2 regions of the Salinivibrio sp. YCSC6 genome follow, and region 2 is predicted to be linked to the other one. Evidence: riboswitches for the same ligand, from Rfam matches in the RefSeq annotation. Region 2 holds a riboswitch; the other holds the start of a gene.
What was found. A riboswitch is a leader RNA that binds a small molecule or an ion and turns the genes downstream of it on or off. The one in region 2 is predicted to bind lysine.
Positions count from the first base shown of each region.

Region 1: linked by a shared signal. The riboswitch ahead of E8E00_RS08600 (Na+/H+ antiporter NhaC family protein) and the one ahead of lysC (lysine-sensitive aspartokinase 3) in region 2 are both predicted to bind lysine.

Region 1 covers NZ_CP039516.1:1,865,774-1,880,939, forward strand. Annotated here, with positions in the region: gene cydD (cysteine/glutathione ABC transporter permease/ATP-binding protein CydD) at 1-1,290, shown strand, start outside; gene cydC (cysteine/glutathione ABC transporter ATP-binding protein/permease CydC) at 1,283-3,001, shown strand; gene aat (leucyl/phenylalanyl-tRNA--protein transferase) at 3,022-3,741, shown strand; gene E8E00_RS08570 (arginyltransferase) at 3,738-4,463, shown strand; gene infA (translation initiation factor IF-1) at 4,593-4,811, shown strand; gene clpA (ATP-dependent Clp protease ATP-binding subunit ClpA) at 4,879-7,134, opposite strand; gene clpS (ATP-dependent Clp protease adapter ClpS) at 7,178-7,498, opposite strand; gene cspD (cold shock domain-containing protein CspD) at 8,321-8,542, shown strand; gene E8E00_RS08595 (thymidine kinase) at 8,655-9,236, opposite strand; gene E8E00_RS08600 (Na+/H+ antiporter NhaC family protein) at 9,366-10,949, opposite strand; lysine riboswitch at 11,035-11,215, opposite strand; gene E8E00_RS08605 (H-NS family nucleoid-associated regulatory protein) at 11,492-11,917, shown strand; gene E8E00_RS08610 (lytic transglycosylase domain-containing protein) at 11,996-12,970, opposite strand; gene E8E00_RS08615 (YcgL domain-containing protein) at 12,983-13,258, opposite strand; gene minC (septum site-determining protein MinC) at 13,533-14,195, shown strand; gene minD (septum site-determining protein MinD) at 14,213-15,025, shown strand; gene minE (cell division topological specificity factor MinE) at 15,027-15,166, shown strand, end outside.
Region 2 covers NZ_CP039516.1:2,577,054-2,592,219, forward strand. Annotated here, with positions in the region: gene E8E00_RS11940 (LuxR C-terminal-related transcriptional regulator) at 1-215, shown strand, start outside; gene E8E00_RS11945 (acetyltransferase) at 281-1,234, shown strand; gene galU (UTP--glucose-1-phosphate uridylyltransferase GalU) at 1,497-2,357, shown strand; gene uvrA (excinuclease ABC subunit UvrA) at 2,510-5,335, shown strand; gene E8E00_RS11960 (Wzy polymerase domain-containing protein) at 5,335-7,008, shown strand; gene E8E00_RS11965 (alanine--glyoxylate aminotransferase family protein) at 7,016-8,149, opposite strand; lysine riboswitch at 8,377-8,561, shown strand; gene lysC (lysine-sensitive aspartokinase 3) at 8,647-10,032, shown strand; gene metH (methionine synthase) at 10,072-13,737, opposite strand; gene E8E00_RS11980 (sodium:proton antiporter) at 13,919-15,166, shown strand, end outside.

The DNA.
Region 1 (15,166 bases), 710 kb from region 2:
ATCAATTGGGCCTCCGGCTTGATATTCTTGATTACCGCGCCGCTGGTGCCCTTTTTTATGGCCTTGGTGGGGATCAAAGCCGCCGACGCAAATCGCAAGAATTTCAAAGCACTGCAACGAATGTCAGGCTATTTTTATGACCGTTTGCGTGGCTTACCGACACTGCGACTGTTCAATCGCACTGATGCAGAAGCCGAACAACTGCATCTAGCGTCACACACCTTCCGCAAACGAACCATGGAAGTGCTACGACTGGCTTTCTTGTCGTCCGCCGTGCTCGAGTTTTTTACGGCCATTTCCATTGCAGTCGTGGCCGTCTATTTCGGTTTCAGTTTCATTGGTGAACTTAACTTTGGCCACTATGGTGCCCCGATATCGCTATTTACCGGCCTATTTGTGCTGGTGCTCGCGCCTGAGTTTTACCAGCCATTACGTGATCTTGGCACGTTTTATCACGCCAAAGCCCAAGCGATTGGGGCTGCCGAATCCATCGTCGAGTTTCTCGATGCGCAACCCGATACCGGCACACAAGGCCAAGAGACACCCGATCTCGAGGCTGTGACCATCACCGCGCGCGATCTCGAAGTGCTCAGCCCTGATGGCCATGTCTTGGCTGGGCCGCTCAACTTTGACGTCAAAGCCGGTGAGCATATTGCACTTGTCGGCGTCAGTGGCGCAGGCAAGTCGAGCCTGTTGAATGCACTGCTCGGCTTTTTACCCTATCGCGGCAGTCTGGTCATTAACGGTTGTGAGCGCCGAGCGCTCTCACTCACCCATTGGCGCCAAGCGATCAGTTGGGTAGGCCAAAATCCACAGCTATTCCATGGCTCTATTCGTGACAACATTGCGCTCGCCAACCCTGATGCCACGCCAGAGTCAATTAATCATGTAATGACACAAGCCTATGTCGATGAGTTTGTCATGCGCCTGACCGACGGACTGGCTCATCCCGTTGGCGACCGCAACGGCGGACTGTCAGTCGGCCAAGCACAGCGTATCGCGGTTGCACGTGCTTTATTGCAAGACGGTGCACTATGGGTATTGGATGAGCCGACGGCAAGCCTCGATGCCCACAGCGAACAACTGGTCAATTTGAGCTTACACACAGCGACCCAAGGAAAAACCTGTATTCAGGTGTCACACCGCCTCGATGCGCTCGACAACTGCGATCAGGTTTGGGTCATGGCTGATGGCGCCATCACTCAGCAAGGCAAATTCAAAGATATCGCCGCTCAAGGGCAGCTTGCTGACATGCTGGCCTCAGCAGACAGGAGAAATCTCGATGCGTGAACTACTCCCCTACTTACGCCTGTATAAGCGTCACTGGTTTGGTCTTAGCTTGGGCATGGTGTTGGCGTTTGCTACCTTGTTTGCCGCGATTGGCCTATTAACCTTATCAGGCTGGTTTATCGCTGCGGCGGCCGTGGCTGGACTCACTGGCATGGCCACCTTCAATTACATGTTACCCGCTGCTGGCGTGCGTGGTTTTTCTATCGGCCGTACCTTTGGGCGCTGGGCAGAGCGCGTCGTCAGCCACAATGCCACGTTTAAATTGCTTGCCGACCTTCGGGTAGCGTTTTTCCGTAAGCTTGCGCCTTTGGTGCCGGATCAAACCCTGAATGTGCGTGATGGCGACCTGCTCAATCGCATGGTGGCCGATGTTGATGCGATGGATCACGTCTATCTGCGCTTGGTTAGCCCCATGGTTGTTGGCGCCCTCGGTGTCCTTGCCGTGAGTCTGTTTTTGGGTTGGTTCGACCCAACCTTAGGGCTAGCGTTGGGCGGCTGTTTATTGGCGTTACTGCTGGGGTTACCCGTTATTTTTTACCATCTTGGTAAGCAACATGGACGCCAGCAATTAGAACAAAATGCCGCTACCCGAATCGCCCTACTCGATTGGCTGCAAGGCCATGCCGAACTCGCCCTTTTTGGCGCAGAATCCCGTTATCGTGCACGGGTTGATGACAGTGAAAAATCCATGCTAGCCGCGCAGGCGAACATGGCAAACGTCACCGGCTGGGCGAATGCGGTGCTGATGGCGGCAACCGGTTTAACCTTAGTTTTGATGATTTGGTTAGCTGCCGATGGTGTGGGTGGTCGCTTGCCCGATCCGCTTATTGCAATGGTCGCGTTTACCACTATGGCAAGCTTTGAGTTGATGATGCCCATCACCGCGGCTTTCCAATATTTGGGGAAAACCCTGACCGCGGCTAAGCGGCTCAACCGGATTACAGAGCGTACACCCAGTGTCTATTTTCCGCCGCAAGGACATGCCGATGCGGTGCAAGGTGAGCTCAAGCTGGATAACGTCAGTTATCAATACCCAGAAACTGCAAACCCTGCATTAAACCACATTTCTTTGCACGTACATGCGGGGCAAAAAGTGGCGCTACTCGGTCGGACCGGATGTGGAAAATCAACCCTGCTTAGCTTGTTAACGCGCGCATGGGATCCAAGCAACGGCGAGATCCATCTTGATGGCAAGCCTTTACGTCAATGGTCAGAGCCGGCGTTACGCCAAGCGATTTCTGTCGTCACACAACGGGTAGACATGTTTAACGGCACCTTGCGCGATAACCTGATCTTGGCATGCCCGCAGGCCAGCGACGAGACGCTGACGCAAGTGTTAACCCAAGTAGGCTTGCAGACCTTGCTGGCCGAGCCAGGACTCAATGCATGGATGGGAGATGGAGGCCGACAGCTTTCTGGTGGCGAGCGACGACGGATTGGTATTGCGCGTGCCCTTTTGCATGACGCGCCTATCGTTTTATTAGATGAGCCAACCGAAGGGTTAGATGTGCAAACGGAGGCGCAGATCCTATCCTTACTACAGCAACATTGTGCAAACAAAACCGTGGTGTTTATCACTCACCGCTTGGTCGGGCTTGAGCAAATGGACACCATTTGTCTCATGGATGCCGGTGAGATTGTCGAACAAGGCGATCATGCTGCACTCATGGCGGCAAACGGACGCTATGCACAACTGCGACAACGCTTGTAACACATGGAGAGACTGCGGGTATGACCCTCTTTTTGCCGCCATTAGCGGCAGATGATTTTCGCTTTCCTCCGGTGAGCGATGCACTCGCTCATCCAGATGGCCTGTTAGCTATTGGCGGCGATCTCTCGGCTGCACGGCTCATGTCTGCCTATCGTAGCGGTATTTTCCCTTGGTTTGGTGAAGAAGACCCGTTACTGTGGTGGTCGCCAAGTGAACGGGCCATCATTCGTCCCTCTGACTTTCACGTCAGCCGCAGCTTGCGCAAAGCGGCGCGCAAAAGCCAAGTGACCGTGACCGTCAATCACGCCTTCGAGGCAGTGATTCATCAATGTGCCGCCATCAGGGGCCCTGAGCAAACTTGGATCACCGACCAGATGCGCGAGGCCTACCTCGCCCTCCACCACCAGCACGATGCGCACAGTGTCGAGGTGTGGCAAGAGGATCAACTCGTAGGGGGATTGTATGGTGTCGCCGTAGGACAGTTTTTCTGCGGTGAATCCATGTTTTCGCTTATCGATAATGGCTCAAAATTCGCGCTTTGGCAGTTTTGTCGTCACTTTCAAGCTCAAGGTGGGCAGTACATCGATTGCCAAATGATGACGCCCCACCTTGCCTCTCTCGGCGCCAAGGCGTGGCCTCGGGATGAGTTTATTCACGCCCTATACGCGGCGCGAGACACGCGCTTAAAGGCCGCATATATGCCGCACGTTATCGCGGACTTTCGTGAGAGGCAGTCATGAGCGTCGCGCTAAAAGTCGGCCTTACTCCAGCTTCTCGCTGCCAATATATATCGACAGAGAACGAACAGCTCGCGGTCGTGTTATCCCCCGACATGCACCATCCTGCGGGTTACCAACAACTGATCAACGCCGGTTTTCGCCGCAGTGGTAACATGATGTATCGCCCGCATTGTCCTCACTGTAATGCGTGCCAATCCTTGCGCATTGATGTTGGCGCGTATCAACCAAGTAAAAGCCAAAAGCGCCATCGCAGCCAACTAAAACGGCTGCGGGTAAAGATTAGCGACCAGCTCGACCCAAACTGGTTTTCACTTTACGATCAATACATCACCGCGCGCCATGCTGATGGCAATATGTACCCAGCTAAAGCGGAGGACTTTATTACCTTCACCCATAGCGACTGGCTTCACCCCTGCTTTATTCATTTGTATGAGCCTAATAACGGTGAAGAGACCTTGGTTGCGATTGCCGTTACTGATGTGCTGAGTGACGGTTTAAGCGCCTTATACAGCTTTTTTGATCCGTTCCATCGTTTTTCATTAGGACGCGTCTGCATTCAAGCTCAACTTGAATATGCCAGCGCCGAGAAAAAATCGTGGCTTTATCTGGGCTATCAAATTGATGATTGTCCAGCCATGCGTTATAAAGCGGATTACTTCCCGCACCAACGCTTTATAAATCACCAATGGCGACCCTTTAGCTTGCCCATATCCACCGCTTAGTGGCTATTTTTTCTAGCAAGCTTGGCGTCGACAGGGTAAAATTCGCACCCGAACTTTACAGACTTTCAGAATAGAGGCATTATCTGTCGGTCAAAAAATTGGCTAAAACAGTAAGCCTAAGAGGATTCAATGGCAAAAGAAGACGTAATTGAAATGCAAGGTACCGTGCTAGACACGCTACCTAACACTATGTTCCGCGTTGAGCTAGAGAACGGTCACGTGGTGACTGCCCACATTTCAGGCAAGATGCGCAAAAACTATATCCGCATCCTGACCGGCGACAAAGTCACTGTTGAAATGACCCCTTACGATTTGTCGAAAGGTCGCATCGTTTTCCGTTCGCGTTAATCCTCATAACGCGATCAAAAAACCCGGCGCATGCGCCGGGTTTTGCTTATCAGACTTATCCTACGCTTTATGCAGGTTCCATCTGGTCGCTGAATTGGAAATCCAAGCGGTTGTTTTTAAGCACAACACGCACTGTCCCACCGTTCACTAGACAGCCAAACAACAGCTCGTTTGCCAACGGCTTTTTCAGGTTGTCTTGAATCACCCGGCCCATTGGACGCGCGCCCATGGCTTTGTCATAGCCCTCTTCGGCAAGCCAGCGCTTCGCTTCGGAGGTCACTTCCAAAGAGACCCCTTTCGCATCCAGCTGAGCTTGTAATTCAACAATAAACTTATCAACCACTTGCAGAATGACCGTTTCATCAAGGTGATTAAACCAAATGATGTTATCTAAACGGTTACGGAATTCCGGTGAGAACACCTTTTTGATTTCCGACATCGCATCGTGACTGTGATCTTGTTGAATCAAGCCAATAGACTTACGGACCGTCTCTGCCACACCGGCGTTGGTTGTCATGACCAAAATAACGTTACGGAAATCCGCTTTACGACCGTTGTTATCGGTCAGCGTCCCGTTATCCATCACCTGTAACAACAAGTTGAACACGTCCGGATGCGCTTTTTCGATTTCGTCCAGTAACACCACCGAGTGTGGATGCTTGATCACTGCATCAGTTAACAACCCACCTTGATCGTAACCCACGTAACCTGGAGGCGCACCAATCAGTCGACTCACAGTGTGGCGCTCCATATATTCGGACATATCAAAGCGCTGTAACTCGATTCCCATGGCACGTGCCAGTTGCACCGTGACTTCGGTTTTACCCACACCGGTTGGCCCTGCGAATAAGAACGAACCCACAGGCTTGTTCTCCTCGCCTAGCCCCGCTCGGCTCAGCTTAATCGCTTCCGACAGCGCCGTAATCGCCTTGTCTTGACCGAACACCAGCATCTTCAGCTTATCTTCCAACGACTGAAGCACATCTTTGTCCGAGGAAGATACTGATTTTTCTGGGATACGCGCCATCTTGGCAATCATCGACTCGACGTCCGCAACATTCACGGTTTTCTTACGCTTGCTCGCTGGCGCCATCCGACAACGCGCCCCAGCCTCATCAATCACATCAATCGCTTTATCTGGCAAATGACGTTCATTGATGTATTTAGCCGACAGTTCAACCGCCGCACGGATCGCCTTGTTGGTATAGCGAACTTCGTGGTGCGCTTCATATTTCGGCTTCAAGCCCATCAAAATCTTCGTGGTGTCATCGATAGACGGTTCAATGACATCGATTTTCTGGAAACGACGTGCCAAGGCACGCTCCTTCTCAAAGATGGAGCCATATTCTTGATAGGTTGTTGAGCCAATACAACGTAACTTCCCGCTGCTTAGCAATGGCTTAATCAAGTTTGCGGCATCAACTTGTCCACCACTCGCCGCCCCTGCACCGATAATGGTGTGGATTTCGTCGATAAAGAGTACGGCATGATCTTCTTTCTCAAGCTGCTTCAAGATGGACTTAAAGCGCTTCTCAAAATCGCCACGATATTTGGTACCCGCAAGAAGCGAGCCAATATCCAGCGAGTAAATCACGCAATCTTTGATGACATCAGGGACTTGCCCTTCTACGATTCTCCATGCGAGGCCTTCAGCGATAGCGGTTTTACCCACGCCGGCTTCGCCGACTAACAGCGGATTGTTCTTACGACGGCGGCACAGCACCTGAATGGTGCGTTCCAGTTCCTTATCACGACCAATCAACGGGTCAATGCCCCCGACCCGCGCGAGCTGATTCAGGTTGGTGGCAAAGTTTTCCAGTTTATCTTCACCGGGCTCGCCACTCGCCTCTTCAGCGCCCATGTCGCTACTCGGCAAATCGTCGTTGTCATCTTTCGTGGTGCCGTGAGAGATGAAATTCACCACATCCAAGCGACTCACGTCGTTCTTTTTCAATAGGTAAGCCGCGTGAGACTCTTGCTCGCTAAATATCGCGACCAATACGTTCGCACCACTCACTTCACTGCGCCCTGACGATTGCACATGGAACACCGCACGTTGCAGTACGCGCTGGAAACTCAATGTCGGTTGCGTTTCGCGTGATTCATCATCAACAGGGATAAGAGGGGTCGTTTGCTCAATAAACGCATCGAGCTCTTTACGCAGGCCATCTAGGTCTGCGCGGCAAGCTGTCAAGGCTTCTTGAGCGGCGGCGTTGTCAATTAACGCGAGAAGCAGGTGCTCCACCGTCATGAATTCGTGGCGCTTTTCACGCGCACGTGCAAAGGCTCCGTTGAGACTCGCTTCAAGTTCTTTGTTCAGCATAAGGCACCTCCCTCAATAACCGCGCTAAAGCGTGCCGGAGAAATCATGCTTTCTCCATGGTGCACAGCAATGGATGACCATGCTCTTTGGCGTACATCATCACTTGTGCCACTTTTGTTTCCGCTACCTCTGCGGTGAATACACCGCAAACGGCTTTTCCTTCGTAGTGCACCGTCAGCATGACTTGCGTCGCTTTGTCCACGTCCATGGCAAAAAACGTCTGGAGCACTTCAATGACAAACTCCATCGGCGTGTAGTCATCGTTATTCAGCACCACCTTGTACATAGATGGCGGTTGTAGCTTCGTCTTCTCTGACGCTGCGATGTCAGCATCAGGGAGCGCCCACTCGTTCCAATTACTCATAACCACTTACAATGCATTGTTTGGGTGTCTAGGCTGTCGTTGTGGCGGGGCGTTGCTGCCATCCACTGATCCCGTCCACCTATCTTTAAAGTTAAGCCACAGATTGTATTCCAGCAACCCTTTCAATGCGAACAAAGTGTGTCTGCACAATTGTTAGTCACTTACTGATATATCTAGGGGTAACAGTGCTAAAACGTTCACTGTTCAACAAAAACATCTCAGCCCCCACCATAAAGAATGTACAAAAATAAAGACATTCCACGGCTGTAAAGTGGAAATAACTGTGTTGATGGGATTGAAAAAGGGATTTTCGCTAAATCTATCTCAGTATTTAGACGTAAGAAATTATTCATAAAACAATAAAATTTATTACACCCAATGAATGCGATTTCATTCACGCCACTAGGTTATATCATCTTGTGTAGTGAGATAAACAACTCTAGATACAACACATAAACAGCTGAATTTATACCAATTAATCGACATCTCACCTATAACAGACAGCCACGTACCGAGCATCCATAGTGAGAGGTGACTCGATAGATTCATGAAAATGACATTATTGTTTTTTATGCATTTATTGTCAGGCTCTCACACTTTTCCGGATTACTATGAAAATGTTGTTATAAGTTATTATCGATACTTGACTGCCTAAAAGTATCTACTACAGTGGGAATTGTGGTAGATAAACTAACCACTTTTTGATCGCACGCTCACCATCTTGAGCAAATGCTGTCTGATGCGTGCTAGCGCAGAGGTCATGAGTGGGCACTTAGTTTATTGCAAGGTATGCAAAAGTTTGATGCAAGAGGGATGTTTCGCATGGAAACTGGTACAGTAAAATGGTTTAACAATGCCAAGGGATTCGGCTTTATTTGTCCTGAAGAAGGAGAAGGCGACGTTTTTGCGCATTACTCAACAATCCAAATGGATGGATACAGGACGTTGAAAGCGGGTCAGACCGTCAGCTACGAGGTTCAAGAAGGACCGAAAGGCTACCATGCGAGCCAAATCGTCCCCGTTGAACAAGAAGCAGCGAAATAACAACGCGTTATTCGCGACGGTTGCAAAGGAAAAAGCGAGCGCAATGCGTTCGCTTTTTTTCGTACTCGGCGCGCTCTACCTTATCGAGACACTCGCCCATCGCAGGGCATACTCATAGTAAGCCAAGAGCTTCCTTATAGTGCAACCGGCACACCGACACATAACGCTCGTTGCCACCGATCACAACTTGATCGCCATCAGCGATCGCATTGCCATTTGCATCTTGGCGGATCACTCGATTAGCTTTACGACCACAATGACAAACCGTTTTTAGTTCTACTAACTTATCCGCCCAAGCGAGTAAGTATTGAGAGCCTTCAAATAGCTCTCCTCGAAAGTCTGTGCGTAATCCATAACACAACACAGGAATACGCAATTTATCGACCACATCAGTTAACTCAAGCACTTGCTGTTTGGTGAGAAACTGGCTTTCATCCAGTAACAAGCAGTCTACTTTTTCGTGTTCTTGAATGGCTGAAACATGTTCGAATAAATTGGTTTCATTGTGGTATAGGTGCGCCTCTGTCTCTAAACCAATTCGTGAGCTAATTTTTCCCTGACCATATCGGTCATCGATTGCCGCTGTATATAACAGGGGCTGCATGCCTCGCTCTTGATAATTAAAGGCTGATTGCAAAAGTGTTGTCGACTTACCGGCATTCATTGCGGAGTAATAAAAATAAAGCTGCGCCATTGTTATCTCGGATTATTCGGTCATCAGGCTTAAAATCAATCCAGCATGCTACCGGATCTCATCAAAAAGGAAAGCCCCGACCAGCGGGGCTTTGCGCTCAATCCTATTATGAGGTAGTCACGAGCGAGATTAGGCCATGGCTTTGCATGGGCGCTTTTTCAGCCACAGTAGCGCAAAACAAAGCGCGACAAAGGCCAGTGTCGTGGCAGCAAATGCCAACCATAGTGATGCGGTAAAGCCAAGGACCAGAAAGCCAACCGCGGACACCAGAGCGCCACCAATCGCATAAGGCAACTGTGTCGAGACATGATCAATATGCCCACAGCGTGCTCCTGTAGATGACAAGATAGTGGTATCTGAGATCGGTGAGCAATGGTCACCAAACACCGCACCAGCTAATACCGCCGACAGCATAGGTAACATCAAGGAAATTTCCGTCGCCGCAGCCAGATCGCCCGCGATCGGTAGCATGATACCAAAGGTTCCCCATGAGGTGCCGGTCGCAAATGCCATCACTGCCGCGAGTGAAAAGAGCACAACAGGGAGTAGCTCAGATGGCATATTGCCCTGCACCAATGAAGACAGATATTTACCCGTTTGCAAGTCGCCGATGATATGGCCAATAGACCATGCAAACAGCAGAATAAGAATGGCCCCAAACATGGATTTCGCCCCGACCCATAAGGTTTTGCTGATCGCAGGCGCACCAATCCCTTGTTTGATCGTCATGGCTAAAGCAACGATAAGTCCCGCTGCGCCTCCCATCAGAAGGGACATGCCTACATCAGTATTCTCAAACGCGCCGAGTACTGAGAAAGATACATCGTCACCCGCTAACGCTTGTGCACCGGTGTAGAGCATCGCACTGATGGTCGCCACAACGAGGACCACAATCGGTAACACCAGATCAGAAACCGTGCCGTGCTCGCTTTCTTCAATCCCAAGATCGTCACAAAGATCGGCACAATTGTCGCTTTCATCCCCTAAGCGACTGCCTTTTTTTGCTTGGTATTCAAATTGACGCATGGGGCCAATATCAAGCTGAAACCAAATCACTGCAAAAACCAGCAGAAGCGCAAAGATTGCATAGAAGTTCATCGGGATCATGGTGACAAAGGCGCCGAGCGGCGTGTAATCAGTCACCCCATGTGCGACTAAAATCGAGCCGATGACGGTAATGATATAAGCGCCCCAGCTCGAAGCGGGGGTGATAACACACATAGGTGCAGCAGTCGAATCGAGAATATACGCAAGCTTCGCTCGAGACACATGGAAGCGATCGGTCACAGGGCGCGAAACAGCCCCCACCGCCAAGCTATTAAAATAGTCATCTACGAAAATAAATACGCCCAAAAAAGCCGCCAGTAGCTTTGCTCCTCGTTTGCTTTTAATTCGGCTCTGTGCCCAATTTGCAAACGCTCGTGTTCCTCCAGAGAGCGACAATAAAGCGGTGATCATCCCGAGTAGTACGAGGAAAGCAAGAATACTCATATTCCAGCTATTAATGCTGCCGTCAGCCACAAATAGGCCGGCAACCACATCAAAAAGGTATTGCGCCGATGTCCCTAGGGAAAAGTCAGCGAGTAGTAAGGTACCGAGTACAATCCCCATGCCTAGCGACAACAGCACGCGGCGTGTTGCAATGGCAAGGCCCAAAGCCAGCAAGGGTGGAAGTAACGATAAAGCGGATGAAGAAAAGTCTGTTAAGTTCATGATCTCAATATCAACCAATTGGTTGGAGATCTACTGCAGAAACGAAGACTGGTAAGGCGTGGTAACACACAGCAAACAACTTGCCTCCTACAGTAGCGCTCCATAGTGTGTCCTAATTACTATGGCAGTGCTGCTCCTATTCGGTAACAGCCCCAGCACAGTCGGCATGATGGCCTTACTGGCTTCGGCGTTGGCTCCTTTCATGTGCGGTCACTGGCATCACCCTCGTGCACATTACTTATAAACAACGCACCTCTACGTTAAGAGTGGAGCATTCTACACAAGATGTTCACTATCGCAACTGTTCACGCACAAAAAGCCACCACTTAAAACGTCACACTATCAAGTGTCGATGAAATCAGTCGCAATCACTCAAAATTTGGGCATATTTAAAAAAACACCCTTAAATATGGGTAACAAATATTGCGAACAGAAAATAAATAATGAAAAATAGGCATTAACTATTTTATGTAATATTGTATATTTCACTTATACTGTTACCATCCGTTCAATTAACATATAAATCAAATAGGAACCCAATAATGTCTGATGCAATGAAAGCGTTACTTAACCTACGCAGCTTACGTGCTGTCGCGAAAGAAATGACCGCCGAGCAACTTAAAGAAGCGTTAGAAAAGCTGCAAACCGTCGTTGAAGAACGTGAAGAGATTGAGCGTCAAGCGCAAGAAGAAGAAAAAGCACGCCTAGCGAAACTAGAAAAATACCGTGAGATGTTAATCGCCGATGGTATTGAACCTGATGAACTCATGAAATTATTAGGTGGTGCAAGCAAGTCTAAATCAACAGGCAAGCGCGCGGCACGCCCTGCTAAATATCAATACACTGATAGCGACGGCTCGGTAAAAACATGGACCGGTCAAGGTCGTATGCCGAAAGTGATCCGTGAAGCAACCGAAAATGGTAGCGCGAAATTAGAAGACTTCTTGATCCCTGGTCAACAAGCCTAAGTGTTGCACATAAAGATAAAAAAAAGAGGCCGGACGGCCTCTTTTTTTGTCTGATTCGTAAAACTCTGTCATCATCCATTAACCAAACTTTATCCGGTCTGCCAAATGACTGACTGCTAACGCAAAGTAGTGCGAACGGTTCCATTTCAACAAGCTTTGATAATTGTTATAAACCAAATAAGCTCGTCCAAGTTCATCATCAGGCTGAATCAACCAAGCTTGAATATCGACATTCGGCAACGCTTGGCCATTAAGACGCGTTACACCTAATGCTTGCCATTGATTCAATGACAGCGCCTTATTACTTTCGACACCAAGTTTATTCCTATCTATATGCTTTGGTAATTTAACTTGGCGTCCCCATGTGTACGTATCGTCCCAGCCAGCTTGTTTTAGATAGTTCGCCGCAGAAGCAAAGACATCAGCTTCCGTTTGCCAAATATCTTTTTTACCATCTTGGTTCCCATCAACCGCATAATGAAGGAAAGACGTCGGCATAAACTGGCTTTGCCCCATTGCACCGGCCCATGAACCTTTCATGTTTTCAGGCGCAATATGCCCTTCTTGCAATATGGTCAGTGCTGCCATTGTTTGTTGGCGGAAAAAGGCTTCTCGACGCCCATCATAAGCCAATGTGGCCAATGCTTCGATAACATTGTAGTTGCCTTGCAGTTTGCCAAAATTACTTTCCACGCCCCACAAGGCTACAATGAAACGAGGCTGAACCTGATATTCCTCACCGACTTTTTTTAGCGCCGCATAATGTTTTTTATACAGCGCTTTCGCCTGATCGACTTTCCAATCCGGTACGGCGCGGGGAATGTATTCATCCAAGGTTAAACGCCGCTCAGGTTGATTTCTATCGGCACTGACTGCCCGTTCATGATACTCAATGCCAGCAAACGCGCGTGCCAGTATATCGTCATCAATCCCTGCTTGACGCGCTTCCTCTTTCAATGATTCGACGTACTGATCAAACCCTTCTTTTGCAAATAGCGGCCCCGAGGTAAAAACTGAGGCTGCAACCAATGCTGAAATCAAACCTTTGCGCATACGCTTCCCTAATTACAATTTTTCATTCTTGTTTCGGATAGCCTGCAACGCCGCATCCGGTGGCGGTGGTAATTGTAGAAAGAACCCTTCGTTTTGCAGACTTTGTTTCACTTTCTCAATATCAACAACCGCAAGTTTTTCTCGCTTACCGAGATCAATCATCATGGCAAACTCTGGTTGTCCAAAACTGTTCATTAATGCTTCTGGCACATCATCGAATTTATCTCTCCCCGGTACATAAAGATAGGTGCCTTCTTTCTTTTTGCTACGATAAATTGCGCAATACATCTCAATGTCCTCATCAGCATGCCATAACGATGGCGAAATAGTGTCATCGACGAGTTAAGGTTTGTTAGGCTTTGCCGCAAAATGTGTCACACAATGCTCACTAAACGCGGCTCACATCGCGCACCATGACAAGAAATCGCCAAAATTAGGGGGCAATGTCCGCCGAATATCAAACCCTGCTTGCCGCATCGATGCTGTGAATATACCATGCTATCCAACGTCTGATAATGCGCGTCTGACTCGCGTTTCAACGATATAACCGGAATCAAACAACATGCACAAACACCCGGAGTTGAAAGGCTCAACTTTTACTTTGTCTGTTCTTCATCTTGTGGATGACAATTTTACTGAAGCGGCCGCCATTTTGGCTGATAAGGTTTCCCAAGCCCCCGCATTTTTTGAAGGCGCGCCTGTGGTGGCGGATGTCAGCCGTTTAAAGCTATGCCCAGATCTCACCGCTTTAAAGCACTGTTTAAGTGAAACTGGGATGATTTTAGTCGGCCTTACTGGCGTCACGCATAACGATACCCGCCAGCAAGCCAAATCGGTGGGGCTTGCGGTACTCAAATCGAGCAAGCAATCTCGTGTTGCCGATCCGATTCAAACTCCCACTAAAGTGGTCACGAATCCCGTGCGCTCAGGACAGCAAATCTATGCCAAAAATGCTGACTTGGTGGTATTGAACCATGTCAGTGCCGGGGCGGAAGTCATTGCTGATGGCAGTATTCATATTTACGGCGTGCTGCGCGGCAGAGCCATTGCCGGCGCCAGCGGCCAGCAGCAAGCGCGTATTTATTGCCAGAATTTACAATCAGAATTATTGTCAGTAGCCGGTAGCTACTGGCTAAGCGACAAAATTCCATCTGAGTTTATTGAGCGCCCCGTCATGGTCTCGCTCAATCAAGAAAGCTTACAAATAGACCCCCTCACGCTATAACAGAATAAGGACGAGGAATGGCACGAATTATTGTAATTACCTCCGGTAAAGGCGGTGTTGGTAAAACCACGTCGAGTGCAGCACTCGCGACGGGACTCGCCATGGCTGGCAAAAAAACCGCAGTGATTGATTTTGATATTGGTCTTCGTAATCTCGATTTAATTATGGGATGTGAGCGCCGCGTGGTATATGACTTTGTCAACGTGATCAACGGCGAAGCCAACCTTAATCAAGCGCTGATCAAAGACAAACGGGTTGAAAATCTATTTATTCTTCCAGCCTCACAAACTCGTGATAAAGATGCGCTCACCAAAGAGGGCGTCGAACGGGTGTTAAAAGAGATGGATGAGCTTGGGTTTGAATACATCATCTGCGATTCGCCTGCGGGTATCGAAGCTGGCGCCCTCATGGCCCTTTATTTTGCCGACGAAGCCATCGTCACGACCAACCCTGAAGTCTCTTCGGTGCGCGACTCTGATCGCATTCTGGGCATTCTCGATTCAAAATCTCGCCGCGCCGAGAACGGTGAGGAACCGGTTAAGCACCACTTGCTCTTAACCCGTTATAACCCAAGCCGCGTGACCAACGGCGAGATGCTCAGTGTGTCGGATGTTGAGGAAATCTTACGTATCCCACTGTTAGGGGTCATCCCAGAAAGCCAGTCAGTACTGCATGCCTCAAACAAAGGCGAGCCCGTGGTTCTCGATCAAGAATCGGATGCGGGACAAGCGTATGAAGATGCCATTGCAAGATTGCTTGGCGAAGAGCGCCCATTCCGCTTTATTGAGGAAGAGCGCAAAGGTTTTCTAAAACGCTTATTTGGAGGCTAATGTGGCATTGCTAGAGTTCTTTCGGCCAGCCAAGAAAAAATCCGCCAACATTGCAAAAGAGCGCCTGCAAATCATTGTTGCGGAGCGACGCAGTGCAGATAGCCCTGCCCCAACCTATTTGCCACAGCTCAAGCAAGATAT
Region 2 (15,166 bases):
AAGAAATCTTACGGCATCTGGTCACAGGCGCATCGAATCAAGATATTGCCAATGCGCTTGCGGTCAGCGAGCACACGGTTAAATCGCATTTGTATAATGTTTTCAAAAAGATAAATGTAAAAAATCGCGTACAAGCTGTTTTTTGGGCGAAAAACAACTTATCGTTAATCGGATCGGTCGGGCTCGAACTCGGTCCTGACAGTTACGATGATTAATCGCGAATACATCCTCCCGATCCCAACGGCGCACTCGCGCCGTTTTTGCAATAAGGAAGTCGCAAATGGCCTTTGATGTTTTTAATGGCGATGCCGACGGGCTAACCGCACTGGTACAGTGGCGCCTCGCTTATCCTCAAAACACCACCCTCATCACTGGTGTGAAGCGGGATATTGCGTTGTTGCAACACGTCCCAGTTGAGACCGAACAGGTCAATGTGTTTGATATCTCGATGGCAAAAAACCGTCCTGCCTTAGAGGCCTTATTGCAGGCGGGAGCCAGCGTTTTTTATGCAGACCATCATGACAGTGGGCCGCTTCCGACCTCGCCGTTATTGGATGCGCACATTCATACTGCATCGAATACCTGTACCGCGCTGATTATTGACGCCCTACTCGGTGGCCAATATCGTCACTGGGCGCTCGTGGGCGCTTATGGTGACAACCTGAACCGCAGTGCTGACGCCCTAGTGAAGCAAAGCGAGATCGATGCCGCCACGCGCGACCGCCTACAGCGCTTAGGGGTGTATCTAAACTACAACAGTTATGGTGCCAGTTTGGATGATCTACTCATGCCGCCTGCGGTGCTTTATCGCCACATGGCCGGATTTGAAACACCTGACGACTTTATGCAAGCCTATCCAGATATCGTGATGGCGCTCGCGGAGGGATACCAAACCGATCGTGCTCATGCAGAACAACTTACTGCCGAGTATGACTATGCCGGTGGTGCCGTCTATCTACTACCCAATGCGCCTTGGGCGCGGCGTATCAGCGGCATGTTCGGCAATCAGCTTGCCAACCAATCGCCCGATAAAGCTCACGCGGTATTAACGCCAACACCGGATGGAGACTGGATGGTTAGCATTCGCGCCCCCTTAAACCGTCCCCTAGGCGCAGTGGCTCTCGCACAACAATTTGCCACTGGCGGAGGACGAGAAGGCGCGGCTGGAATCAATGCCTTGCCACAAACAAAGCTATCCGACTTTATATCGGCTTTCAGTCGCCACTACCCGTAAGTTTGCTCAGCCTCTTAACTCTGTCTCGCGTGAGCATGGGTAAAGAGTGTGAACTAACGCATATTCATGTCGTCAGAGTCTGGGTGAGCGATGAGTGAGGGCGTGCGTTTCGCTATACTGGAGCGATCGCGGCTTGCTTCCCTGCGCGTCGCCCAGCAAAATAATGCCCAACCTATTGCTGTGGATGGTGTATTTGATTGCCATTCACGTAAATCACGCTGCGGCCTGTATGGCCACATCAGTGACGAATAAAGGATCCAAGATGATTAACAAATGTCTGTTCCCCGCCGCCGGTTATGGTACGCGCTTTCTACCCGCGACCAAGTCCATGCCCAAAGAAATGATGCCTGTCGTCAATAAACCATTGATTGAGTACGGTGTTGATGAAGCACTTGAAGCGGACATCCACGGCATGTGCATTGTAACGGGTCGCGGTAAGCATGCGATCATGGATCATTTCGATAAGAACTATGAGCTGGAGCATCAGATCAGCGGCACCAATAAAGAAGTGCTGTTGGATGATATCCGTAACACCATCGAAAAAGCCTCGTTTACCTATATTCGCCAACATGAAATGCGTGGCTTAGGACACGCCATTTTAACCGGGCGTGAACTGGTGGGTGATGAAGCATTTGCGGTCGTGCTGGCGGATGACCTGTGTATCAACCCGGGGCATGGCGTGCTTAAACAAATGGTGGCGCTATACAAACAATTTCGCTGTTCTATCGTCGCGGTGGAAGAAGTACCCGAAGACGAGACCCATAAATACGGGGTTATTTCCGGGCAAGAGATCAAAGACGACCTTTTCCGCGTAGACAACATGGTGGAAAAACCTGACCCGGGTACAGCGCCGAGCAATTTAGCCATTATCGGCCGTTATATTTTAACCCCTGATATTTTTGAACTGCTCGAAAACACACCACCGGGCAAAAACGGTGAAGTGCAAATCACTGACGCCTTGCTCAAGCAAGCGCAAGCCGGATGTGTGTTGGCCTATAAATTTAAAGGGGAGCGCTTTGACTGTGGCAGCGTGGAAGGCTTTATCGAAGCCACTAATCACTGCTATCAAAACCTCTACTTAGGCGGCAAAAACAAAGACGAAGCCACGGTTAAAAACCCGTAACCCCCGCTCTGCGTTGCGTCTCGACGTAAGGACTTTCCACCTTGGCAAAAGGCTGTGTAAATATACAGCCTTTTTTGTTTGGTCACAGCGCCGTCTGTGCGATACTGGGCACCGGTGACCAATAAGTGAGCTGACTGAGAAGTAGGATAACAATGGATAATATCGACGTCAGAGGCGCGCGTACGCACAACCTCAAAAACATCAACCTAACTATTCCCCGCGATAAGTTGATTGTCATCACCGGGCTCTCTGGATCCGGAAAATCATCTTTAGCCTTTGATACCTTGTATGCAGAAGGACAACGTCGCTATGTTGAGTCTTTGTCGGCTTATGCGCGCCAGTTCCTCTCTTTGATGGAAAAGCCCGACGTTGATCATATTGAAGGCTTGTCCCCCGCTATCTCCATTGAGCAAAAATCAACCTCGCATAACCCGCGCTCAACCGTGGGTACCATCACCGAAGTGTACGATTACTTACGCTTGCTGTATGCGCGTGTCGGCGAGCCTCGCTGTCCGACCCATGATGTGACCTTGGCCGCTCAGACGATTAGCCAAATGGTCGATAAAGTGCTTGCCCTACCAGAGGGCAGTAAACTGATGTTGCTCGCCCCGATTATCAAAAACCGCAAAGGCGAGCACGTTAAAACTCTCGAAAACCTTGCCGCACAGGGCTTTATTCGCGCACGTATTAATGGCGAAGTCTGCGATCTGTCCGATCCACCGACACTCGAACTACATAAAAAACACACCATTGAAGTGGTGGTGGATCGCTTTAAAGTCCGTGAAGATCAACAGCAACGCTTAGCGGAGTCGTTTGAAACCGCCCTCGAGCTCACCGGCGGCAGCGCGGTGATAAGCTGGATGGATGGCGACGGCGAAGAGCTGATCTTCTCTGCCAATTTTGCCTGCCCGCACTGCGGTTACAGCATGCAAGAGTTAGAGCCACGCCTGTTTTCCTTTAATAATCCGGCTGGCGCTTGCGGCACCTGTGATGGCTTAGGCGTACAACAGTACTTCGATCCTAAACGGATTATTCAGAACCCTGCGGTCAGCCTCGCCGGTGGGGCGATTCGAGGCTGGGATCGACGCAATTTCTACTACTTTCAGATGCTACGCTCACTCGCTGATCACTACGACTTTGATCTCGAGCTGCCTTGGCAAGATCTGTCTGGCACCATTCAAGACATTCTGCTTTACGGTTCAGGCCCGAAAGAGATCGAGTTTAAATACGTCAACGATCGGGGCGATATTCGTGTGCGCAAACATCCCTTTGAGGGGATCCTCAACAATATGGAGCGTCGCTACCGTGATACCGAATCTAATGCGGTACGTGACGAGCTGGCTAAGTACATTGCGACTAAACCGTGTGCAAGCTGTGGCGGGTCACGATTGCGTCAGGAAGCACGCCATGTATTTATTGATGGCCGCAACTTACCTGAAATTTGCGAGCTGAGCATTCAACAAGCCCTCGACTTTTTTGAACAACTAACCTTATCGGGTCAACGTGCCAAAATTGCCGAAAAAGTCATGAAGGAGATCCATGACAGATTACGCTTTTTGGTCAATGTCGGGCTTAATTATCTTAACTTGTCACGAAGCGCCGATACGCTTTCTGGCGGGGAAGCACAGCGTATCCGCTTGGCGAGTCAAATCGGGGCTGGCCTGGTCGGAGTAATGTACGTGCTTGATGAACCCTCCATTGGTTTGCATCAACGAGATAACGCACGCTTACTCGATACGCTGGAGCATTTACGCGATCTCGGAAACACCGTGCTTGTGGTCGAGCATGATGAAGACGCCATTCGCGCCGCCGACTATGTGATTGATATTGGTCCAGGCGCTGGTGCTCACGGCGGACAAATCGTGGCCGAGGGCAGCCTCGACGATATTCTCAACAATGACAACTCGCTAACCGGACAATACCTCAGCGGCAAGCAGGCGATTGCCGTTCCAGAGACCCGTCGCCCTCGAGATCCCGACAAAATGTTGGTGCTTAAAGGCGCAACAGGGAACAACTTAAAACATGTCGATTTACACTTACCCGTAGGCTTATTCACCTGTGTCACCGGCGTATCTGGGTCAGGAAAGTCGACGTTAATTAACGATACCTTCTTTAAAGTGGCCCACCAGCAACTCAATGGTGCCACCACCGCCGAACCCGCGCCTTACGAGTCTATTGACGGGTTAGGACATTTCGACAAAGTGATCGATATTGATCAAAGCCCCATTGGGCGTACTCCACGTTCAAACCCAGCCACTTATACGGGGATCTTTACGCCGATACGTGAGCTCTTCGCCGGCACGCAAGAGGCTCGGGCACGCGGGTATAAAGTGGGTCGCTTTAGCTTTAACGTACGCGGCGGTCGCTGCGAAGCCTGCCAAGGCGATGGGGTGATCAAAGTAGAAATGCACTTCTTGCCCGATGTGTATGTGCCTTGTGATGTGTGTAAAGGGAAACGCTACAACCGCGAAACACTCGAAGTGCGCTATAAAGGCAAAACTATCGATGAAGTCTTGGAAATGACCGTCGAAGACGCACGTGAATTTTTCGACGCTGTCCCCGCTATCAAGCGTAAGCTACAAACGTTGATGGATGTCGGTCTGAGTTATATTCGTCTAGGCCAAGCCGCCACCACCTTATCTGGCGGCGAAGCACAGCGGGTAAAACTGGCCCGTGAGCTATCTAAGCGCGATACCGGTAAAACGCTATATATCCTTGATGAACCGACAACCGGCTTGCACTTCCATGATATTCAGCAGTTGCTGAATGTGTTGCATCGCTTACGCGAACAGGGCAACACCATTGTGGTGATCGAACATAACCTAGATGTGATTAAAACCGCAGATTGGATCATCGATTTAGGACCTGAAGGCGGTAACGGCGGCGGTGAAATCATTGCTCAAGGCACGCCAGAAGAGATCGTCAATGTGGTTGGTAGCCACACGGCCCACTTCTTGAAGCCCATGTTGGAGCGATAATGACACAGGCGTTACCCACCCACCGAGTGAAACGAAAACCGCTTACGGTGCCCTTTTTAGGGGCACTGGCGGCGTTATGGCTGATCTGTTTGCCATTGTATTCGGTCGACTTGCCGTTGGTGGGTATTCGCCATCCTGCTGCCGCTCTATCGTTACTCACGCTTAGCTTGGTATTGGGGTTCGCCGGACTGGAAGTGTGGCGACAGCACACATGGCGCGTCACTCACTTAACCTGGGCGTTAGTGGCCGCCACGCTCTGTGCCAGTGTGCCATATCTTTATCCACAAGCGGCAACGCTAAATAGCGGCTATGCCATCGCCGCATTGGTTCTCAGCCTCGGTTTTTTCTCCAGCTTACAGCAGTTTATTTTTAATCATGCCCAGCGACAAAAGCTACTGGCCGTCTTGATGCTTGCCTCTTGGTTGGCCATCCTCTCCGTCTTAGGCAACCAATCGCCACCGGGCATAGCGCCTTTTAAGTTTGAACATTGGGTGCCGCATTTACCCGCTGCCGTGACCCATGCGTTATTACTCACCGGCCTAAGTTTGGCGGCTTATCTGCTCGCCCGAGAGCCAAGTAACCGCTACCGCCATCCCATAACGCAAAGCGTGTTGGTGTTCACGCCAGTGGTTATCCTGCCCGTGCTTGCCATGCAAGGACGACCGCTACTGCTCCTGTTTGCCCTTTGCGCCATTGCCTTGCAACAAGTTTATCTCAGTCGCTTTGCGACGCGGCGCCAGCATCTTGCGTGGCTGGCCGCCATGTCTGCCGGTGCGTTACTCGCGGTGTTCGGGCTGACCGGGCAAGAAAGCTGGCAATGGCTCACGCCTCAAGATAAACGCGTACTGTGGCTTGCCTGGCAGCAGTTTCAACAAACGCCTTTTTTTGGCGTTGGCATGGGTCATGGACAAACGACTCTACTGCTCGCATCGGCGGCACATCCGGGACACACTGGCCCCGTGAAATTACCGAGTGCGCTAGCATTGTGGTTATTGGAAGGTGGGCTTGTGATAGCACTGGCGTATCTTGCGGTGATACTGCCACTGGCGCTTCGCATTATCCGCGCCCCTTCAGGCACGCGGCGTATGCTCGTTGCGCTCGTGCTTCCGCCACTCACTGGCTTGCTTATCTATCCGGCCAGCGGTACGCAGTGGTTTAACGGCATTCTACTGCTCATGTGGCTGTACTGGCTGGATAATTTAACCAGCAAATACCAACGAATCACATTTTCTACCGCCGAATATGGGCAGCGTATCGCGACACGCAGTATTGTCACTGTAATGATCTTGGTGGGATTGTTGTGCCTATCATCGGTGTATTTAGCCAATCGCTACCTGCGTGACTCTTTATTAACCTCTCAGCGTATTGCGCTCTACCAGCAACATCCATGGTGGCAAAGCAAACTCACCCAAGGGCTCGCGGAACAGCACTTTCAGCACACCCTAGAGACACTGTCGGATGCCGAGCGCCACCAGCACCTGAACCTATGGCTGCAGCATGTGGCACAACACCCCACGTTTGCGGGTTACCAGCATGCTTACCAGATTGCACTGCAAATTGGCGATACGCAGCGGGCGCGCGATATTCAGCAAGAGGCGCGATATTTGTTTCCGCAAGCCGCCAAGGTGTGGACCACTCGCCACACCTTACCGATGCGCACTCCGCCGGAATAACGTACGCTTAGCGCAGTGCGTCGCCCAATGCTTTTAAGCATAGCGCGATGTTTTCTTCACGCGCACTGTAGCCCATTAAGCCAATTCGCCATGCCTTACCAGCGAGATCGCCCAAGCCAGCACCGATTTCGAGGTTATAGGTGTTGAGCAAATGTTGGCGTACCGCGCCATCATCGACACCATCCGGAATGTACACCGCGTTCAATTGCGGCAAGCGATAAGGCTCATCCACCACAAAGCGGATACCTAAATCGTCCAACCCCGCTTTTAAGCGTTGATGCATGGTTTGATGACGCTGCCAAGCATTCTCAATTCCCTCTTGATATAACTTGAGCAATGATTCATGCAATGCATACAGACTATTAACCGGTGCCGTATGGTGATAACTGCGTTTGCCGTCACCGCTCCAATAGCCCAGCACTAAACTTTGATCGAGAAACCAGCTTTGCACCTTGTGGGTGCGCGCTTGCATTTTTTCAACGGCTCGCGCCGAGAAGGTGACCGGCGATAGGCCCGGAACACATGACAAGCATTTCTGACTACCAGAGTAGACTGCATCAAGTTGCCATTCATCGACTTTCAAGGGTACACCGCCAAGTGATGTTACGGCATCAACAATGGTAAGGCAGCCGTGCTCGCGCGCCAGCGTCGCCAGAGTTTGCGCATCTGAGCAAGCGCCCGTGGAGGTTTCAGCATGAACAAACGCGACGATGCTAGCCTCTGGGTGCGCTTTTAATGCCGCTTCCACCTTTTCAGGGCTGACAGGCTCGCCCCATGCATCGTCAACCATCACCGCGTGTGCACCACAGCGTTCAACGTTTTCTCGCATTCGGTCGCCAAACACCCCATTGCGGCAGACAATCACGGTATCACCGGGCTCTACAAGGTTAACGAAGCACGCTTCCATTCCTGCACTCCCGGGGGCAGAGACCGCAATGGTAAACGGATTCTCGGTCTGAAAGGCATATTGTAAGAGCTGTTTGACCTCATCCATCATCGCAATAAAAAGGGGATCGAGGTGTCCCAACGTCGGACGACTCAACGCCTGCAAAACTTGCGGAGAAATATCAGACGGGCCAGGGCCCATCAGGGTGCGCTCTATCGGCTGAAATGAGCGGATATCGGAAATTGAAGTTGCCATAACCTATCCTTGTGTCTGCTAAATTTGCGCTTTCCGTTATAGCATACTTTGTGTTCATCGCCCCATTGTCACATTGCGAACTTACGTGCTAGAGCGCATATTCAACAGGTGGCGGATAGCAGCGATATAGGTGCCTGATCGTCGCTTTGCAACTCAATTGGCGGTTGACAACCACTCACCAGCGCCCGTAATGTAACCACTCACCATGTGGATCAACACATGGCCGAACATACAGAAGAGGTGCATCACTCAGGCAGTTATCACGCGGAGCCCTACTCCAAGGCGTGATAATCAGGGGAGGCGATGCCGAGGGGGTTCCGACAGGGTAAGGAGCCGCCGGCCATGAAGGCTGAATCCTTCAGGCTGTCACTTGTCATCCATTTGGACAGACAGGTGGAGCGCTTCTGGCAGAATGCCTGCCGTTTGCTCTTCCTTTTTGCTCGCGTTTGCGACGTGACTTCTGATGTTCCCCACTGACTTTTAAATATGTTGAATCAATGAGCACGAGCTCAAAAGGGGAAAAGGACGTGAACCCGTTACCATCTATTTCAGTCGCTAAATTTGGCGGCACCAGTGTTGGCACCTTTGCCGCCATGCAACAAAGTGCCGCAGTGATTATGCGCCATCCCGAGACCCGTTTTGTAGTAATTAGCGCATGTGCCGGCGTCACTAACCATCTTGTCGCCTTAGCCCAAGGCATAAAAAACGATGTCTTACGCCAAAACACACTGGATGCAATAGACGCTATCCACCAGCAAATACTGGCAGCTTTGCCCGCTTGTCATCACACCCAAGAAGCAGTGCGAACGCTCCACCAGCAGATTATCTCCTTGAGTGAGCAAGCCTGTGAGGCCCCGAGCGAAGCGCTTACCGATGCCTTGGTTGCCTGTGGCGAGCTTACCTCTACGCACCTGTTTACTCGCTTGCTCGTCCACCTTGGCCTGCCCGCAGCTCGGATTGATGCCCGCGAATATTTGAAAACGGATAGCCAATTTGGTCACGCTATTCCAGATATCGCCCTGACTCAGCAACAGTGTCAGCGCTTGAATGCGCAGCTAGACAATCACATTCTCGTGACCCAAGGATTTATCGGTGCCGACAAAGAAGGACGAACGACCACTCTTGGCCGAGGAGGCAGCGACTACAGTGCCGCTTTGTTTGCCGAAGCGCTCGGGGCAACAAGCTTGGCGATTTGGACCGATGTACCGGGCATTTATACTACCGACCCACGCCTCGCTGCCAAAGCACGTCCTATTGCTGAGATCAGCTTTAGTGAAGCATCGGAGATGGCGACGTTTGGCGCCAAAGTGCTCCACCCGTCCACGCTATTACCCGCGGTACGCCAGCATATTCCTGTCTTTGTCGGGGCGGCCTGTGCGCCGGAAAAAGGCGGGACTTGGATTCGAGAACACGCGGAATCATCCCCCCTATTCCGCGCCATTGCGTTGCGCCGAAATCAAACCATGGTGACCTTGACCAGTTTGACGATGTTCCAAGCGTATGGCTTTCTTGCCAACGTCTTCGCGATCCTAGCGCGCTATCAGATCTCCGTCGATCTGATCACGACCTCCGAAGTCAGTGTGTCTTTGACGCTCGATCAAACCAATACACAAGGTGAGGTGCCCCGTTTGCCTGATGCCGCCTTGGAGGAACTCTCGACCTTGTGCCATGTTGACGTTTGCCAACACTTGGCTGTGGTCGCCTTAATTGGTAATGAGATGCGTCATACTCCGGGGGCGGTGACGCCGGTATTTAACGCCTTAGATACCGCCACCTTGCGCATGATTTGTTATGGCGCGAGTAATCACAATGTCTGTATGGTGGTTGATGACGACAGTGCCACCGAGGTGGTGCAGCGTTTACATACACAGCTTTTTGAGTAACACCCAAAAGAAAAGCCAGCGTGCGCTGGCTTTTCTCGGTTAGGCATTCAGATTAGGGCCTAGCCACTTTTCAGCTTCTTCAAGACACCAGCCTTTACGTGCCGCGTAGCTATCACGTTGATCGTTTTGAATTTTCGCTACCGCAAAGTAACGTGACTCTGGATGGGAAAAATACCAACCCGAAACCGACGCGCCCGGCCACATGGCATAGCTTTCGGTAAGTGTCATCCCCGTATGCGCTTCTACCGATAGCAATTGCCAAATCTTGCCTTTCTCACTGTGTTCAGGACAGGCGGCATAACCTGGCGCTGGCCGGATCCCTTGGTATTGTTCGCGGATCAGGGCGTCGTTATCAAGCGTCTCATCGGGCGCATACCCCCACAAGGTGATCCGAATTTGCTGGTGAAGATATTCCGCAAAGGCTTCTGCGAGTCGATCCGCCACCGCTTGGATCATGATCGCGTTGTAGTCATCCCCTTTCGCTTTGTACTCTTCCGCCAAAGCATACTCACCAATGCCGCCTGTCACCGCAAATGCACCAACCCAATCCGGCTGACCGCTGCTTTTCGGCGCAATAAAGTCTGACAAGCAATAGTTCGCACCACGCGGCTTTTGTGTTTGCTGACGCAAGTGATTCAATATCGTGCTCACCGTTTGTCGTGACGAGTCGGTATACACTTCAATATCATCATCCACGCTATTGGCAGGAAAGAGGCCACACACCCCTTTTGCCGCTACCAAGCCTTCTGCCTCGAAACGATCGAGCCAAGCATTGGCGTCTTGATACAAGCGACGGGCTTCCTCCCCCACCAGCTCGTGATCCAAAATCGCGGGGAATTTGCCACTGAGAGACCACGTCATAAAGAAAGGCGTCCAGTCGATATACTGACGTAAGGTCGCTATCGAAACATCATCGTAAACATGGATGCCTGGCTTAGCCGGTTGCGGAGGCATATAGTTTGCCCAATCCGTTTGCCACTTGTTATCGCGAGCCTGCTCCAAGGTCACCGGTGGCGTGCGGGGCGCTTTACGCTGATGCTGCTCACGCACAGTGTCATACTCTTTGGCCAAACGCGCGACAAAATCAGGTCGCTGCGTCTCGGATAATAACGAGGAGCACACCCCAACCGCACGCGACGCGTTGGGTACATAGACCACGGGCGCATGGTAATGCTGCTCAATTTTCACCGCGGTATGGGCTTTGGAGGTGGTCGCACCGCCAATCAACAGAGGAATATCAAACCCTTGTCGCTCCATCTCTTTCGCCACGTTCACCATCTCATCTAACGACGGGGTGATCAGACCCGATAGACCAATAATGTCGACGTTTTCTTCTCGGGCCACCGACAGGATTTTATCGGTCGGCACCATCACACCGAGATCAATAATCTCAAAGTTATTACACTGCAGCACCACGCCAACAATGTTTTTGCCAATGTCATGCACATCGCCTTTGACGGTGGCAAGCAGGATCTTGCCATTGGTCTGCCCTTGCTGCTTTTCAGCGTTGATGTAAGGTTCAAGGTACGCCACCGCTTGCTTCATCACCCGAGCCGACTTCACCACTTGTGGCAGGAACATCTTGCCTTCGCCAAACAAGTCCCCAACCACGTTCATGCCCGCCATCAGCGGGCCTTCAATGACTTCTAGGGGTTTACTCGCTGCCACGCGAGCCAGCTCGGTATCTTCAACAATAAATTCTGTAATGCCTTTGACCAGTGCATGTTCCAGCCGCTTTTCTACTGGCCAGCTACGCCACTCCGCGGTTTCCGCGACCTCGCTCTCACCACTATCACGATAGCTGTCGGCGATCTCTAATAAACGCTCCGTGGCGCCATCATCTTTGTTGAGCACCACATCTTCTACTGCCAAGCGCAGCGATTCAGGCAAATCATCATAGATGGCTAACTGGCCCGCATTGACGATCCCCATGTCCATGCCATTTTTGATGCAGTGATACAAAAACACCGCATGAATAGCCTCACGGACGGGGTTGTTGCCTCGAAACGAAAACGACACATTTGAGACACCGCCTGAGATCATGGCATGCGGTAAAGTTTGCTTGATATCAGCCACGGCGTTGATGAAGTCGACCGCGTAGTTATTGTGCTCATCAATGCCGGTGGCAACCGCAAAGATATTGGGATCGAAGATAATGTCTTCCGGCGGAAAACCGACTTGCTCGACCAGAAGATGATAGGCCCGCGTACAGATTTCTACTTTTCGTGCCTGAGTATCGGCCTGTCCTTGCTCATCAAACGCCATCACTATCACCGCTGCACCATAGCGGCGGACTAAACGTGCTTGGTGAAGAAAGGCTTCTTCTCCTTCTTTGAGCGAAATAGAGTTGACGATGCCTTTCCCTTGAATGCACTTAAGGCCGGCTTCAATCACCTCCCATTTGGAAGAGTCAATCATCACGGGCACACGGGCGATATCCGGCTCGGCCGCGCAAAGATTGAGAAATCGCACCATGGCCTTTTCGGCATCCAACATGCCCTCATCCATATTGATATCGATGATTTGGGCGCCGTTCTCCACTTGCTGCAATGCTACTTCAAGCGCTTCGTCATATTGCTCTTCAACGATTAAACGTTTAAAGCGTGCTGAGCCGGTCACATTGGTGCGCTCACCCACATTAACGAACAAGCTATCGGCATTAATGGTTAGTGGCTCGAGTCCAGATAAGCGACAGGCGACGGGATGAGCCGGCAAGGGGCGAGGAGGATGCGTCGCAACAACATCACTGATCGCTTGAATATGTTCGGGGGTGGTCCCGCAACAGCCACCGACCAAGTTGATAAAGCCAGATGCCGCCCACTCATCAATGTGTGTCGCCATCTCTTCAGGAGAGAGATCATATTCGCCAAAGGCGTTGGGCAACCCCGCGTTCGGGTGAACAGAGACAAAGCCCTCACAAATGTCGCTCAGATCTTTAACGTACTGGCGCAATTCCGCCGGCCCGAGCGCGCAGTTCAAGCCAAAAGACAGTGGCTCGACATGACGCAACGAGTGATAAAAAGCGGCGGTGGTTTGTCCGGATAAGGTACGCCCAGATGCATCAGTGATGGTGCCGGAGATCATAATGGGCAGGCGCAAACTACGAGCATCAAAGACCTTCTCCACCGCAAACGCACAGGCTTTGGCATTCAAGGTATCAAAGATGGTCTCTAACATGATGATATCTACACCGCCCTCAATGAGGGCTTCGGTAGACTCAGCATACACGCCGACTAACTGATCAAAACTGACATTGCGAAAGCCCGGGTCATTCACATCCGGTGAAATTGAGCACGTTCGGTTAGTGGGCCCTAACACACCCGCGACAAAGCGGGGTTTAGTTGGCGTTTTCGCCGTCCACGTATCAGCAACCTCACGCGCAAGCCGAGCGGCCGCTAAGTTGATTTCCGCACTCAGCGCTTGCATGTCGTAATCGGCCATCGCGATTTGGGTGGCGTTAAAGGTATTGGTTTCAATAATGTCCGCGCCCGCAGCCAGATAATCACTATGTAGGGCAGCGATTTTATCGGGTTGAGTCAGCACCAGAAGGTCATTGTTACCTTTTACATCACAGTGCCAATCTTTAAAACGCGCGCCACGATAATCGGCCTCATTGAGCCCTAGCCCCTGAATCATGGTGCCCATACCACCATCGATTACCAAAATACGTTCGCGCAGTTGCTGTGTCAGTCGGTCCATACTCATTACGCTTATCATCTTCCTCATTGCGATAATTTCATCCTACCACAGCGAAAATGGAAATCTAGACGTCTATTTAAATGAATTAATATTGATCTATTTCAAATCTGCTGTTCGTTTTGGAAGCGATTTCTATTAATATTTTGTAACTCTTTTTTCCACTCCCTAGCCGTATCAGGAATGATGTATGTCAACCTACGCTATCCTCAGCTTTATGGCCGCTGCCGCCATTATCATCGCGTTTATTAACAGTAAAATTAGCCGCGTCCAAACCACCATCGCAATCACGGCGGGTGCACTTTTACTGTCTTTAGGGATAGTGATTGCCGGTCAGTATCAAGCCCTGCCTCTAAAGGCGATTGCCGCGCAAACCTTAGGGGATATTCATTTTGAGGAGTTTCTCCTTGAGGGCGTGCTTGGCTTTCTACTTTTTGCTGGAGGGCTGGGCGTCAAACTGCCTTCGTTTTCAGACCAAAAATGGGAAATCACCACTCTTGCACTCGGTGCGACACTGATCTCCGTGTTTTTAGTGGGATCCGGTGTGTGGGGCGTGTTCCAACTGATTGGGGTACAATTTGATTATATTTACTGCTTACTTTTCGGCGCCCTGATCTCACCCACGGACCCCATTGCCGTGCTTGCGATTGTCAAAAAATTACATGCCCCCATGCGTATTACCACCCAAATCGAAGGCGAGTCGTTGTTTAACGATGGTTTTGGCTTGGTGGTGTTTGTGACTATTTTCACCCTCGCATTCGGACACCAAAACCCAACCTTGGCGGGCACCCTGTCGCTGTTCGCGCAAGAAGCGATTGGCGGCATATGTTACGGCCTAGTTTTAGGCTATGCCTTTCACCGTTTGATTTGTGCCACTAACGACCACTCCATGGAGCTGTTGCTCACTTTAGCCATTCCCAGTGCTGGCTATGTGCTCGCCGATATGCTGCATGTTTCCGGTCCACTGGCAATGGTCGTCTCCGGGATCATGATCGGTAACTGGACCCGCTTTATTGGCTTTTCCAAAGAAAGTGAAGATCACCTCGACCATTTCTGGGAACTGGTCGATGAATTTCTTAACAGCTTACTGTTCTTGCTCATCGGCTTAAGCTTGTTGCAAATCACCTTTCATGAAGAGGACTGGATTGTAATGGGTTGTGTCGTGCCTTTAGTGCTAGCGGCTCGCTATTTGAGTGTAAAAGCCTGCTATCTCGGTTTCCGATGCTTTCGCGAATATAACCCGTGGGCTGTGCGCATTCTCACATGGGGAGGATTGCGTGGAGGCCTCGCCTTGGCCATGGCCATGGCGGTACCAGCTGGTATTATTGTGGTCCCAGAAAAACAAATCGATGTCAGAGAGCTGATTTTGGTGATGACTTACGCGGTGGTGGTGTTTTCTATTTTGGTACAAGGCTCAACCATGACCGGCATGGTTGAT